Regions from separate parts of the Pantoea sp. Lij88 genome, predicted to be linked through region 3. Evidence: predicted binding sites of a transcription regulator. Region 3 holds the regulator's gene; each other region holds the start of a gene.
What was found. Region 3 encodes Fur, which represses iron uptake genes when iron is present. Its sites were predicted from a motif close to ATAATAATGAGAACNACTATCAA; they were not measured.
Positions count from the first base shown of each region.

Region 1: the regulator Fur is predicted to act here: its motif matches at 4,224-4,246, upstream of PU624_RS15150 (TonB-dependent siderophore receptor).
Region 2: the regulator Fur is predicted to act here: its motif matches at 3,903-3,925, upstream of exbB (tol-pal system-associated acyl-CoA thioesterase).

Region 1 covers NZ_CP118269.1:2,434,429-2,439,647, forward strand. Annotated here, with positions in the region: gene PU624_RS15130 (hypothetical protein) at 1-211, shown strand, start outside; gene PU624_RS15135 (phosphatase) at 486-1,223, opposite strand; gene ghrA (glyoxylate/hydroxypyruvate reductase GhrA) at 1,263-2,204, opposite strand; gene treA (alpha,alpha-trehalase TreA) at 2,415-4,100, shown strand; gene PU624_RS15150 (TonB-dependent siderophore receptor) at 4,292-5,219, shown strand, end outside.
Region 2 covers NZ_CP118269.1:668,246-673,464, reverse strand. Annotated here, with positions in the region: gene PU624_RS07110 (fimbria/pilus outer membrane usher protein) at 1-134, shown strand, start outside; gene PU624_RS07105 (Csu type fimbrial protein) at 131-1,108, shown strand; gene PU624_RS07100 (MFS transporter) at 1,105-2,430, opposite strand; gene exbD (TonB system transport protein ExbD) at 2,667-3,089, opposite strand; gene exbB (tol-pal system-associated acyl-CoA thioesterase) at 3,096-3,818, opposite strand; gene PU624_RS07085 (TRAP transporter substrate-binding protein) at 4,178-5,149, shown strand; gene PU624_RS07080 (TRAP transporter small permease) at 5,196-5,219, shown strand, end outside.
Region 3 covers NZ_CP118269.1:2,883,665-2,888,883, forward strand. Annotated here, with positions in the region: gene seqA (replication initiation negative regulator SeqA) at 1-512, opposite strand, end outside; gene ybfF (esterase) at 763-1,527, shown strand; gene ybfE (LexA regulated protein) at 1,696-1,971, shown strand; gene fldA (flavodoxin FldA) at 2,104-2,634, shown strand; gene fur (ferric iron uptake transcriptional regulator) at 2,982-3,425, shown strand; gene PU624_RS17325 (hypothetical protein) at 3,494-3,889, opposite strand; gene glnS (glutamine--tRNA ligase) at 4,126-5,219, opposite strand, start outside.

The DNA of each region.
Region 1 (5,219 bases), 450 kb from region 3:
GTTTTATCTTATGTTAATCCCAGAAATTATATTCCGATATCTTTCAGAAGATGCTTATATGAAGCTTGGGGAAATCTTAAATCCATTTCAGATTTTCCCTTCAACAGTGAATGCATTGTTTATAGCAATAATAATCTCATCATTATTGTTATCATTTTTAACAGTCAAAATAATACAGCGTACAAGTAACCGCCGCGATTCTGCTCTTTAATTTAACATAATATATAAGAGTAGAATGGTAATCGAAACGTTCGCTATTACCCGCTTTGGCGAACAGCCCCCTAAAATGAAAACCCAACTCAGTAAGGTCAGGTTTTTTAGTAGTAAGTATTCTTTCGGTTTTAACCTGTATGTCGTGCCACACTGCCTTTCCGAGTTGATAAGGGACAAGGGCATGGCGAAACACTCACGCTAGCCATTATATCTCTGATAATAAAAGCGGGATTTATATTTATAGTTAGCGTATTGATTACACGCTCCTACCGCTAAAAGTCAGCCAGTTCAGCAATATGTTTGCCGCTACGCATTTCCAGAAAGTCGAGCAGACGACGCGGCGTGACATTTAACACCCGATCCTCGGGAAAATCCACCTCGCGGGCAATTCGCAGGCAGTGATCGAAATGACCGAGCGTGAAAGCCGTGTGGGAATCGGAGCCAAACGCCAGCCGTCCACCGGCATCGCGCACGGCGGCGGCGATAGCCCGGCAGTTAGGTTCACTGCCCGGACGCGAGTGAGTAAAGGAGGAGTTGTTCAGCTCCAGCGCCACGTCGTAATGCGCTGCGGCCTCGGCAATCGCCGGGATATCGACAGGGAATTTCGGGTTACCCGGATGGCTGATGATATGAACCAGCCCGCCCGCCATGGCAGCGATCATCGCGTCCGTATGATGCTTTCTGTCGCGCGGCGCATAAACCGGCTCGTGAAAACCGGCGACGATCAAATCCAGCGCATCGAGCATCGGGCCGGAACAGTCGATCTCGCCCTGCTGGTTTTTGATATTGGCTTCGATACCGCGCAGAATCCCCACGCCATCGATCACGCGCGGCCAGACCCGCATATTAATAAAGTGCCAGTAGTGCGGCGCGTCGGCCATATCGGGGCCGTGATCGGTAATGGCAAACAGTTTCAGGTCGGTTTGCTTCGCCTGGGTGACGTAGTCGTGCAGCGTGCTGTAAGCATGCGTGCTGGCGATGGTGTGCATATGCAGATCTACCGGATACATCCTCTTCTCCTGCTGAGTGCCCCAGACGGGGCCGGTTCATTAATAGCCGCGCTGCCGATCAACCCTGCCCTGCGGCGGCTCGCCTGCCTGATCCTGATTAATGGCGCGGGCGATGTAGTCGATAGCTTCGTCGATTAAGGTTACCGCCGCATTATGGGGCGTAATCGTGACACGCGGATGTGACCAGAGTGGATGCGCCTCCGGCAGCGGTTCAACCTGAAAGACATCCAGTGCCGCTGCTTTCAGCTGCCCGCTATTGAGCGCGGCCAGCAGGTCATCTTCCACCACCTGCGCACCACGCGCGATGTTGAGGAAGAACGCGCCGTGCGGCAGCTGCTGTAAAAAGTGCTGGTCGATAAGATTAATGGTCTCGGGCGTGCTTGGCAGCAGGTTGATGACCACCCGCGTCTCCTGCAAAAAGGCAGGTAGCGCATCGCGACCGGCAAAGCTGGTCACGCCGTCGATTTCTTTGGGTGAGCGGCTCCAGACGCGTAACGGGAATCCCCAGGGTTTCAGGCTCTCCGCCACGCTCTGCCCCAGCACGCCCGCGCCCAGAATGCCGATAGTGAAGTTTTCGCGCGTGTAAGCGGGCAACGGCTGCCAGCACTGCTGTTGCTGCTGAAGACGGTAGTCGTCAAAACGACGGAACCAGCTCAGCACGCTATGCACCGCATACTCCTGCATCTGGCGCGCCATACCGGTATCTTCCAGCCGGTACAACGGCACGCTGTCGGGCAGCATCTCAGGATGCTGTTGCAGCTGTTTCAGAATTTCGTCTACGCCTGCACCCAATGCAAAAACGCCGCGCAGTGTGGCGCGTCCCTGTAGCATCTCGGTGGGCGGGGAGCGGACCAGCGCGTAATCGGCCGGACCGTTGTCGCCTGGCTGCCAGGCACGTACCCGCGCCTGGGGCAGACGCTGTTGTAAACCGTTAATCCAGGCCGCTGCAGACTGCGACGGGTGATACCAGATGATCTCCATCCTGCTCTCCTTTTTTTCTTTCAGCGTCGGGGAAAAGCGGAGTGAGAGCAAGAAAAAACCCGCGTGATAAAGCGGTTTTTTCCATAAAAATAATTCCCGTGGCTTCACATTTCCGGCTCGCTTCAGGGTGAAGTGGTCAGTTTGCGTCTAAAGTTGGTCCTGTGGTCAATGCGTTACGCGCGGCCGCGTTTCGGACAAGGAGAAAAACCGATGACAAAAATTGAGGTAAACGCCGATCAACGGCGTCAGCGTTATGCGCCCTTTCTGCTCACGTTGCTGCTGAGCGTCCCCGCTTTCACCACGCATGCCGACGACAACAGCCGCATGCTGAATAATCAGCCGCAGCCGCCGGACGTTCGTTTAGGGCCGCTGTTTAATGCTGTGCAGCAGGCGAAGTTCTATCCCGATCAAAAAACCTTTGCGGATGCGGTGCCGAAATTCGATCCCGCCTCGATTCTTGCCGACTGGCAGATGCAGAAGAAACAGCGCAACTTCGATCTCAAACATTTTGTTGATACCAACTTCACCCTGCCCGCTGCCGGTGACAAATATGTCCCGCCCGCCGGACAAAATCTGCGTGAACACATTGATGGCCTGTGGCCGGTGCTGACGCGCACCACCGGCAGCGCGGGTCAGTATGATTCGCTGCTGCCGTTGCCGAAGCCCTACGTGGTGCCAGGCGGTCGCTTCCGCGAAGTCTATTACTGGGACAGCTACTTCACCATGCTGGGGCTGGCCGAGAGCGGACACTGGGACAAAGTGCAGGATATGGTGGACAATTTCGCCTCGCTGCTCGACCGTTATGGCCACATCCCCAACGGCAACCGCAGCTACTACCTGAGCCGTTCGCAGCCGCCATTCTTCAGTATGATGGTCGATCTGCTGGCAACCCACGATGACGGCAAAGCCTATACCCGCTACCTGCCGCAGTTGCAGAAAGAGTATGACTACTGGATGGCCGACAGCGATAGCGTCGCAGCCGGTGCAGCCAGCAAGCGGGTGATTAAGCTGGCGGATGGCACGCTGCTGAACCGTTACTGGGATGCGCGCGACGTGCCACGCACCGAATCCTGGATGGATGACATTGTTACCGCGCAGAAAGCGCCGCAGCGTAATAAAGCCGAGCTCTATCGTGAGCTGCGTTCCGGTGCGGCGTCGGGCTGGGATTTCAGTTCGCGCTGGTTTACCGACGCGCACAACCTGTCGACGATCCGGACTACTCAGCTGGCCCCGGTTGACCTTAACAGCCTGATGTTCCATCTGGAGCAGACGCTGTCGAAAGGTTATCAGATGAACAAACAGAGCGATCTGGCGAAGCAGTTTGCCGATCGCGCCGAGAAGCGCCAGGCGGCGATCAACCGCTATCTCTGGGACAGCAAACAGAACTGGTACGCCGACTATGACTGGCAGAAAAAGGAAGTTCATCCGCAACTGACGGCGGCGGCCCTGTTCCCGCTCTATCTGCAGGTCGCCAGTGATAAGCAGGCTGAAAGCACCGCCAGCGCGGTAGAAAAACAGCTGCTGAAACCCGGCGGTCTGGTGACCACTACCGTGAACAACGGCCAGCAGTGGGATGCGCCGAATGGCTGGGCACCGCTGCAGTGGGTTGCCGTGGAAGGACTGGAGCATTACAACCAGCCAAAACTGGCGAAAGAGGTCGGCTTACGCTTCCTGCAAAACGTTCAGAACACCTATGACCGTGAGCACAAGCTGGTGGAGAAATATGTCGTTGATGGCAAAAATCTCGGCGGCGGTGGCGGCGGTGAATATCCGCTGCAGGATGGCTTTGGCTGGACCAACGGCGTCACGCTGAAACTGCTGGATAAGTACTGCCCGAAAGATAAAACCTGTAACAGCGCCCACGATATTCCTCAGGCGTCTGCCTCGCAAAACTGATCCACTCTGGATACCTCTGGCCCCGCCGGAGGTATCCGCACCCCCTTTCAGCGAATTTTACTTGACCTTCTTACATCAACAGGCAAAATTGCAGCCAATTTACAAAAGGTAATAGTTCTCATTATGATAATGAGATTGCCTATCAATAATTTTATCCACCTGCCTGAACCTTTGCCAAGAAAGGAATTTTGATGAAACTGTCATTGTCGCTGAAAGGTTATATTCGCCTCTGCACCCTGGCGCTGACTGCGCCTGCTCTGAGTTATGCTGCCGATATGGTGGTCACTGCACAACCGCAGGAAGATTCGACCTCGCCGACCCAGGGTTATCTGGCGACCACCAGCCAGGGCGCAACCAAAAGTGATCGTCCATTGATCACCACGCCGCAGTCGATATCCGTGGTCACCCGCCAGCAGATGCAGGATCAGGGTGCGCTGACCCTGAATCAGGCGCTGGGTTACAGCTCCGGCGTCTTCACCAACTTCGGCGGTGCTGCTACCCGTTACGACACCATTGCCTTACGTGGCTTCCACGGCGGCGATGTCGATAACACGTTCCTCGACGGCATGCGGCTGATGAGCGACGGCGGCAGTTTCAACGGCCTGCAGGTGGACAACGCTTTCCTTGAGCGCATTGACGTGATCAAAGGCCCCTCTTCTGCTCTGTATGGTCAGACAGTACCAGGCGGGCTGGTCAATATGGTGACCAAACGTCCTCAGTTCAGCGAAGAGGGTCACATTCAGTTGCAGGCGGGCAGCAACGCCACCACCGGCACGATGTTTGACTACACCAATGCCATCAATGACCAGTGGGCGTTTCGCCTGACCGGCGTGACCCGCAACAGTGATACCCAGTACGATCACACCCGCGAAGAGAAATACGCGCTGATGCCGCAGCTGATGTGGCAGCCGGATGAAGATACTCACCTGATCCTGAAAGCTTATCTGCAGAAAGATCCGTCGGGCGGTTATCACGGTTCTGTGCCGGGTGACGGCAGCCTCACCGAACACAATGGCTACAAGCTGAGCAACGGCTTTTATGAGGGCAACAGCGATCTCGATCAGTTCAAGCGCCGCGAGCAGATCTACAGCTTCGATTTCGCCCATCGCTTTAACGACG
Region 2 (5,219 bases), 1.7 Mb from region 3:
CCGAACTGCGCATCGCCAGTGGTCAGCCGCAGGCGCTGAAAACTTACGGCCCGCTGACCTGTGCGCTGCCCGCGCCCGCCGCAGGCAGCGCCGCCATCTCCGCCGAATCTTTTACGTCCGGAAACCAACCATGATGAAATCGCTGATACTGGCTGGCCTGTTGCTGCTGCTCCCGCCACTGGGCTACGCCGCCTGTACCCTGCCCGCCTCCACCGCCAGCTTTGGTTCGGTCACAACGTTTGTGGCGAATACCACCGTCAGCTCGGTCACCACCAACGCCAACGTCAACTGTGGGTCTGGCTCGGCGCTGTCGCTGCTCGGCAATAACCAGATTACGTTTCAGCTGACCGGCGCGACCAATGTCAGCGGCACGCGTGGCATCCTGAAGCGCAGCGGTGATACCGGCAGCGACAATGTGCCGGTGCGACTCTGCACCGACAGCGCCTGTGCCAGCGAACTGACCGTTGGCGGCACGGCGTTTGTTTATAACTCCCAGACCCTGGCTAATCTGGCCGGATTGCTGGGCAGCCTCAACTTCGCAATTCCGGTCTATCTGCGCACCGTGCCCGGTCAGGTGGTGGCTGCCGGAACCTATCAGGTGACGCTGAATATGGCGGTGACTTATCGTGTCTGCACCAGCGTCAGCGTGGGTAATGCCTGCTTAAGCGAGCAGAACGGCAGCGGCGTGATTCCGATTAATATCACCGTGATTCTCACCAACGATTGCACCACGATTACCGCGCCCAATATCAGCTTTGGCAGCGCACCGCTGGTGGGCAGCTTCTCCGCCGTCTCGCAGACCATCAACGTGCTGTGCAGCAAAGGCAGCACTTACACCGTCGGGCTGAGCAATGGCAGTTATGCGGTGGGCAGCGTCAGGAATATGGCGAGCGGGGCGAATCGGCTGAGCTATGAGATTTATAAAAGTACCACCAGCAATCGCTGGGGATCGGCAGGTACGGAACGCTGGAGCAGTACCACCTCGACGGCGGTATCCACGGATGGACTGACGCGCGGCTTTAACTACACCGCGCGCATCCTGACCACTCAGAACACGCCGCCTGCGGGAAACTACAGCGACAGCGTGGTGGTCGATTTGTCGTTTTAGAGTGAGGCGCTGACCGTCGTCGTGCCGTTGTGACGCAACCGGTATTGCTTCACCATCCGGCCAATCAGCAGCGTACCAATCAGCCCGCAGACGGCAGCAAAGGTCAGCCAGACGCCCGGCATCGCTTTATCACCGGTGGCGTGGATCAGGTAGCTGGAGATAGCCGGCGTGAAGCCGCCAAACAGCGCCGTCGCCAGGCTGTAGGCCATGGAGAAGCCAGCCGCGCGCACCTCAGCAGGCATGATCTCCGCCAGGTAAACCACCATCGCACCGTTATAGCTGGCATAAAGAAACGACAGCCACAGTTCCGCTTCCAGCAGGTGGGCGAAGCTGGCCGAGCCCACCATCCAGTGCAGCACCGGCCAGGTGGTGACAATCATCAGCAGGGTAAAGCCAATCAGCAGCGGACGGCGTCCGACGCGGTCCGATAGCGCGCCCATCAGCGGCAGCCAGAAGAGGTTGGACACACCGACGCAGAGCGTCACCAGGAACGCCTGCTTGTCGCTCATCATCAACACGGTTTTACCAAAGGTCGGGGTAAAGGCGGTGATCATGTAGAACATCACCGTGGTGGTGACCACCATCAGCATCCCCGCCAGCACCAGCGCCCAGTTGCTGGCGACCGAGCGCATGATTTCCGTCATGCTCGGATGATGTTTACGTTTGCTGAACGCTTCGGTCTCTTCCAGCATCCGGCGAATGTAGAACAGGAACGGCACGATCAGACAGCCGACCACAAACGGGATACGCCAGCCCCACTCCGTCACCGCCTCTTTCGCCATCAGATGATTCAGCATCAGACCCAGCAGAGCCGCAAAGATGACGGCAATCTGCTGACTGCCCGACTGCCAGCTCACGAAGAAGCCTTTGCGTCCTTCCGGCGCGACTTCAGCCAGATAGACCGACACGCCCCCCAGCTCAACGCCCGCCGAGAAGCCCTGCAACAGTCGTCCCAGCAGGATCAGAATCGGGGCCGCCACGCCCAGCGTGGCATAACCTGGCACCACCGCAATGGTCAGGGTACCAATCGCCATCAGGCCCAGCGTCAGCAACAGTCCTTTACGACGACCGTGATGGTCTATGTAGGCACCCAGGATGATCGCCCCCAGCGGGCGCATCAGGAACCCGGCACCAAAGGTCATCAGGGTCAGCATCAGGGAAGCAAACGGGTCATCACCGGGGAAAAAGGTTTTGGAAATGGCGGTCGCGTAGTAGCCGAAGACCATGAAATCGTACATCTCCAGGAAGTTACCACTTGTGACGTTGAAGATGGTTCGGGCGGCACTTTTCGGCGGCTTTTGTAAAGACGGGGTGTGACTCATAACGGCTTCCTGTTGTTTTTTAGCCGTTTTAGCCTGCCTGAGGCGGGATTAATGTGACCTGAGTCACCATTGCACTTTACAAATCTGTGTACATAAGTAACAACCAATTAACAATTCAGATCAGGCAGCATAAATGATCCGCCTGGCCGCCGATCTGCCTGATTTTATCTGGCTGAAGCGCCGCCATAAAAAAAGGCGACCTCATGAGTCGCCTTTCCTGCGTGCCGGATAACCCGCTATTTCTTCACGGTTTCCATGCCCATCAGGCCAATTTTCAGATAGCCCGCCGTGCGCAGCTTATCCATCACGCTCATCAGCGTCTCATAATCCACCGACTTATCGGCCTGGAAGAAAATGGTGGTTTCTTTGTTGCCCTGGGTCTGGCTGGTCAGCACGTTCACCAGTGAATCCGGCGTCACCTGATCGTTACCGACGTAAAGCTGCTTATCCGCTTTAATCGACAGGTAAACCGGCTTCTCCGGACGCGGCTGCAGCGCGCTGGTTGAGGCGGGCAGATTGACGCGCACGTCGACCGTGGCCAGCGGCGCGGCCACCATGAAGATGATCAGCAGAACCAGCATGACGTCGATAAACGGCGTCACGTTGATCTCATGCATTTCACCATCGGTTTCCAGATCGTCGTTTAATCGCATTGCCATAAGAACTTACCCTAAGCGCAGTTTCTGAGCGGTCGCCGGACGCGGAACGTCGGTGGCGACGGTGCCCAGGTCGATGTCACGACTCTGCAGCAGCAGCACCTGCGCGGCGACATCACCCAGCGAAGCTTTGTAGTTGGCGATCATGCGGGCAAAAACGTTGTAGATCACCACGGCCGGGATTGCCGCCACCAGGCCCACTGCCGTTGCCAGCAGCGCTTCGGCGATACCTGGAGCCACGACCGCCAGGTTGGTGGTCTGAGTTTTCGCGATGCCGATAAAGCTGTTCATGATGCCCCAGACGGTGCCGAACAGGCCGATAAACGGGGCGACAGAACCGATGGTCGCCAGGAAACCATTGCCCCGGCCTGCATGGCGGCTGAACGCGGCAACGCGGCGCTCAAGACGGAAACTGGTGCGATCTTTAATTCCATTGGTGTCTTCCACACCTGCCGAGAGTTCAAGTTCATTCTGCGCATCGTTCAGCAGCACGACGCTATGGCTGTGGCCGGTAAACGACTGAGCAATGCGGGCGGCGTCATTGAGACTGCGGGCTTCGCCCAGTGCCCGTTGCTCACGCTTCAGGCGGCGTTTAGCGGCGCTGAGTTCGGCATATTTGCCGAAGAAGATCGCCCAGGTCACCACGGAGGCCAACAACAGGCCAATCATGACCACCTTTACCACGATATCGGCATGTTGATACATGCCCCAAACGGAGAGGTCCGTTTGCATCAAATCACTGGCTACCACGCTGCTTCTCCAACTTAGGATTCAGGGATGCAAAACAAGCGCGAATAATAGCAAAATGGCGTCGAATTGATAGTAGTTCTCATTAGTATTTACAAACCCGATCGACGCCATTGACCACCTTTTGACCTCCCATTGACCTTGTTTAAACACAATTTGCGGGGATGTTTCGAAAATGTGAAGTTGCATGAAAATTTATTAAAACAACGTTTCAAAATGTGACGCCATTCATTCAATCAGCATCGCCGCATTTTACTCAGACGCGTTTTCACTATGCTGCAGCACACGGCCCTCTGCGGTTAACCCAGATCCCAGGCCGTTTTACCTCTGCGGGAGACAACATAATGAGAATGACGAAAACATGCCTGGCCAGTGCCCTGGCGGCGGTGATGATGAGCGCCACCGCCACGGCACAGGTGATTAAAGTGGCTGAAGTCCAGCCTGCCGGTTATCCCACCGTGGTCGCCCTGCAACACATGGGCGACAAACTGAAACAGGCCACCGACGGACGGCTGGAGATGAAGCTCTACGCCGGTGGCGTGCTGGGTGATGAAGATCAGACGCTGCAACAGGTGCAGCTGGGTGCTATCGATATGATCCGCGTTTCGCTGGCGCCGGTCACCTCGATTGCCCCGGAAACCAGCGTGCTGACCCTGCCCTACGTTTTCCGTGACGTTGACCACATGCACAAAGTGCTGGATGGCGAAATAGGCCGCGAGATTGCCAACAGGTTCGACAACGATCCCAACGCCCGCATGGTGTTCCTGGGCTGGACCGATGCCGGTGAGCGCAACATGATCACCAAAAAGCCGCTGGCAAAACCGGAAGATCTCAAAGGCATGAAGATCCGGGTGCAGAACAGCGCCATCTCACTGGCGACGCTGAAAGCGATGGGCGCGAATCCGGTGGCAATGGGCGTCAGTGAAGTGTTCAGTGCGATGCAGACCGGCGTGGTCGATGGCACCGAGAACAACCCACCGACGTTTGTCGCCCACAACTACATGCCGGTCGCGAAGTACTACACCCTCAGCGGCCACTTTATCCAGCCCGAGATGATCCTGTTTTCTAAACGCGCCTGGGATCGCCTGAAACCCGACGATCAGGCACTGCTGAAAAAACTCGGCAAAGAGGCGCAGGATAAGGAACGCCAGCTCTGGGCGACCTACACCGAACAGTCGATCGCCAAAATGAAGGCCGGTGGCGTCACCTTCCAGCAGACCGACCGCGATTACTTCGTCAAAGCGACCCAGCCGGTGCGCGATCAGTTTGGCGGCAAATATCAGGATCTGATGACCCGGATCGCTGAGGTGAAATAATCCAGGCGCCACACTCCCGTGTGGCGTGCTTAATCAGGGATCAATTATGTCTGCTTACACGCGTCTGATG
Region 3 (5,219 bases):
GCAGGGAACTGCATCGAGAGCATGATGTGTTCGACCATGCTGCATTTGCGACCAGTATTGGTGTTGGTGATCACCCAGTACGGGGTGCCGGGCACATGCTTCGGCTTAGTATGGGTGCCATTCTGCAACAGCGTATGCTCATCACCTGCAAAATAGACGCGGGTGCGGCCCTGCAGCGATGCAGTAGCCTCAGCAAAGGCTGCGGTATCAAGACGATAGAGCGTTGACAAGATAAGCATAAAGCGATTCACCGCCCGCTTCTGCTCCGCATATTCATCGGAAAGCAGCAGCTCACGCACCGCGCGGACACGATCCTGCGGGCGCGAACCCACAGAGGCCTGGGACTCTTTCGCTGCCTCTTTTGACGCTGGCTGCGCAGGCGAAGCGGGTGCAGTCTGACCGGCCGTGAACTTCAGCATACGACGCAGAATGTCGGATGCGCTTTCACCAATGTGTTGCGTGTGGCTGGCAATATAACGGTAGAGCTCTTCGTCAACTTCGATCGTTTTCATCTTATTCCGTACGGTTCTTTCTCATGACAGAACCACCTGTTTCCTGAAAAGCTCTGAGTATAGTCAGGCAATTCAAAGGGTGTGTGGGTTCTAACATCAGGATTATAAAGTTAAATTCAGGCGGGTTGTTAGCAATCAAACGGTTTACGGGCAAAAGTCAGAATATGTCCTAATGCCGCCGGAACCGGCGCGCCTGAAAAGGTGAAACCATGATAACCTAAGCACAGGTCTCAAACTTAAGAACTTTGCTATGATTTTGAACGCCCGTCTGCAAACTGAACAATCCCCTGCTGATTCCCTGCCCATCCTGTTAATCCACGGCCTGTTTGGCAGTCTGGATAACCTTGGCGTGCTGGCACGTGGCCTGAAAGATGCCGGTCCTCTGCTGCAGGTTGATGTCCGCAACCACGGACTCTCACCACGATCTGACGAGATGAACTACGCTGTAATGGCGCAGGATATGGTCGATACGCTGGATGCACACGGCATCGATCGCGTCGCGGTGATCGGCCACTCGATGGGCGGTAAGATCGCCATGACCATGAGCGCGCTGGTGCCGGACCGCATTGAGCGGCTGGTGATGATCGATATCGCCCCGGTGGACTACCAGACCCGCCGCCACGATCAGATATTTGCCGGTATTCGTGCCGTCACCGATGCGGGTGTCACATCCCGCAGTGAAGCGGCCCGCATTATGCGCACGGTGATTGAAGAAGAAGGGGTAATCCAGTTCCTGCTGAAGTCGTTTCAGGAGGGCGAGTGGCGCTTTAACGTGCCGGTGCTGTGGGATAACTACACCACGATTTCCGGCTGGCAGCCGGTGCCGGCCTGGGATCACCCGGCGCTGTTTATCCGCGGCGGCGACTCCAGCTATCTGGATAATCGCTACCGCGATGCGTTGCTGCAGCAGTTTCCGGGCGCGCAGGCCCATGTAATCGGCGGCGCGGGACACTGGGTTCATGCAGAGAAACCCGATGCCGTTTTGCGCAGTGTTCGTCGCTTTTTTGCGCTTTAAAAGCAATCAGATGGCGGCAAAGGTTTAGGATTGGCGTCGGGAGTACGCGTGAAGTATGATGGCGCGCTAAAATTTTGCCGCGGGTCAGTTTTGCTGCGGCAATAGCCAATAATTTATAATCTGCGCGGTGAGTGTCTGGCGCCCGCCCCCATTCAGTTTTACTAAGCCATGGCAAAAGAACAGACTGACCGCACGACGCTCGATCTCTTTGCTGATGAGCGTCGCCCTGGTCGACCCAAAACCAGTCCGCTTTCGCGTGATGAACAGCTGCGCATCAACAAGCGCAATCAGCTTAAACGTGACAAAGGACGCGGGCTTCGTCGTGTCGAACTGAAAATGAACAGTGAAGCCGTCGATGCACTCAACACGCTGGCAGAACAGCGTAATCTCAGCCGCAGCGAACTGATTGAACAGATGCTGCTGGCGCAGCTCAAACTGGATTGATGCGGGCAAATCGCACGCAGGAGCAAATGTCGGGGCTTTAACCGTTCACCGGTTTTCCCTCGTCTGCTATTATTCGCTGAATTGTGCTGCGGCACACATCTCATCATCAGGATTTAAGAGGTTATTTTACTCATGGCACTCGTAGGCATCTTCTTTGGCAGCGATACCGGCAATACCGAAAACATTGCAAAAATGATCCAGAAACAGCTGGGTACTGACGTTGCAGAAGTGCATGACATCGCGAAAAGCACAAAAGAAGATCTGGAAGCGTTTGATATCCTGCTGCTGGGCATTCCGACCTGGTACTACGGCGAAGCGCAGTGCGACTGGGATGACTTTTTCCCGACGCTGGAAGAGATCGATTTCAATGGCAAGCTGGTTGCGCTGTTTGGCTGTGGCGACCAGGAAGATTACGCAGAGTACTTCTGTGATGCGATGGGCACCATCCGTGACATCATTGAACCACACGGTGCGGTGATTGTCGGCCACTGGCCAACGGAAGGCTACCACTTCGAAGCCTCAAAAGGCCTGGCCGATGATACCCACTTCCTGGGTCTGGCCATTGACGAAGATCGTCAGCCTGAACTGACTAACCAGCGTGTAGAACAGTGGGTTAAGCAGATCTTTGATGAACTGCAGCTGAAAGAGATCATCGAAGCCTGATTCTGTCCGACTCAATGTGAGCGCCAGCTCACATTGAGGCAATGGAAATTCCTATAGAAATAATAGCCACATTTTTTTAACTTTCTCCGTTTAATCTGTAGAATACCCGCATCGATCTTCCGCGTATTTTCTCAGCGGCAAGACTAAGCGATGTACAAACAGACATCTGCCAGAATCCTCCCCGGCCCGGTGACCTCTCCCCAATAGCCCATGATGATTCAGGCACGCCCTCTGGTTTTCATTTCATCGCTTCAGTTCTATAATGAGACGCAAATGAGAATGAGTGAAGATCGACATTCAAGGCGAAAAGCCACAAAAGTGAATATTAGTAACAGGACAAAATCCGCATGACTGACAACAACACCGCATTAAAGAAGGCTGGCCTGAAAGTGACACTGCCCAGACTGAAAATTCTGGAAGTGCTTCAGGAACCTGAGTGCCATCACGTCAGTGCGGAAGATTTGTACAAACGCCTGATTGATATCGGCGAAGAGATTGGCCTGGCGACCGTTTACCGCGTTCTGAACCAGTTTGATGACGCCGGTATTGTCACCCGCCACAATTTTGAAGGCGGCAAATCTGTCTTCGAACTGACGCAGCAGCATCACCACGATCACCTGATCTGCCTGGATTGCGGCAAGGTTATTGAGTTCAGCGATGAGTCGATCGAAACGCGCCAGCGTGAAATCGCGACCCGCCATGGCATCAAGCTGACCAACCACAGCCTCTATCTTTATGGACACTGCACACTGGGCGATTGCCGGGAAAACGAAACCCTGCACGACCAGTAACGCGGCCTGAAATAAAAAAACCGGTGAATTCACCGGTTTTTTTTTCGTCTGTGTTCTGCCGTTACGCGTCAGGCGACCAGCGTCTCCTGCAGATAACGCCAGCGCGGAATAGAGCTGCTGCAGTCCAGAATCGCCAGCGAGATGCGGCTATGGTTGTTGCCATTCATCATCTGCATTTCGCGATACTGCACGGTGATCTCTTTATCATGATGAGAGAGGATCACATGTTCGCAGGTAGCAATGCGCATCCCTTCCCGTTGCCCCTGCAACTGTCGGAAAAGATCTTCAACTTCGTTCAGATTGTACTCTTTGCCCTTCGGGGTCACCATGCGGAAGTCAGGATGAAAATAGGACATCAGCAGCTCAAAACTGTCGTCAGATCCGGCAGGCTGATTAAAAATACGTTCAATGAGCTGATGTAAAACGACAACACTGTTTCTGGCTTCCTGGGCGAGAACGGTCATTTTTTTTCCTTATTTAACCCGCTTTGCTACCTCTGAGAGCGCATAGCCTACCTGAAAGCGGATAATTCACATCTGTAAATTGATTAATTTTTTTAAACTCAGATTACTCTCACAATGCGGGATTTAACAGGTTGCAGTTAGTACAGAACAAACGTCGGCAATGATAAAAATCGGGGCAATAAAAAAGGGCGATAAATCGCCCTTTTGTCATTTTATGAGGTCAGCCGCAAAAAAAATTATTCGCCGGTTTTCGTCCATGTATCACGAAGACCGACGGTGCGGTTAAACACCAGCTGCGACGGCTTAGAGTAAACGCTGTCGGCGCAGAAATAACCTTCACGCTCGAACTGGAACGGTGAAGTTGCTTCCACATCGCGCAGGCCCGGCTCGACAAAGCCCTGTTTGATCACCAGAGACTCAGGGTTAATCACCGCCAGGAAGTCCTCTGCCGCGCCCGGATTTGGCACGCTGAACAGACGATCATACAGACGGAATTCAGCAGGCTGCGCGTGATCGGCAGAAACCCAGTGAATGACCCCTTTCACCTTGCGACCATCCGCTGGATCTTTGCTCAGCGTATCAACATCGCTGGTGCAATAGATGCAGGTAATGTTGCCCGCTTCATCTTTAGCGACACGCTCAGCACGAATCACATAGGCGTTACGCAGGCGAACTTCTTTGCCCAGCACCAGACGCTTGTATTGCTTGTTCGCCTCTTCACGGAAATCTGCGCGATCGATCCAGATCTCACGGCTGAACGGCACTTCACGCGTACCCATATCAGGTTTGCCCGGATGATTTGGCATGGTGATGATTTCGCTGTGGCCAGCTGGCAGGTTTTCGATGACCACTTTAAGCGGATCCAGCACCGCCATGGCGCGTGGCGCATTCTCATTCAGATCATCACGGATACAGGACTCCAGCGAGGCCATTTCCACAATGTTATCCTGCCTGGTCACGCCAATGCGGCGGCAGAACTCACGGATAGACGCGGCGGTGTAACCACGACGACGCAGACCTGAAACGGTCAGCATGCGCGGATCGTCCCAGCCTTCTACGTGCTTCTCGGTCACCAGCTGAGTGAGTTTGCGTTTCGACATCACCGCATACTCCAGATTCAGACGCGAGAATTCATACTGACGCGGATGAACCGGAATGGTGATGTTGTCCAGTACCCAGTCATAGAGACGGCGGTTGTCCTGGAACTCCAGCGTACACAGCGAATGCGTAATGCCTTCCAGCGCATCGGAGATGCAGTGGGTAAAGTCATACATCGGGTAGATGCACCACTTGTTGCCCGTCTGGTGGTGTTCCGCGAACTTGATGCGGT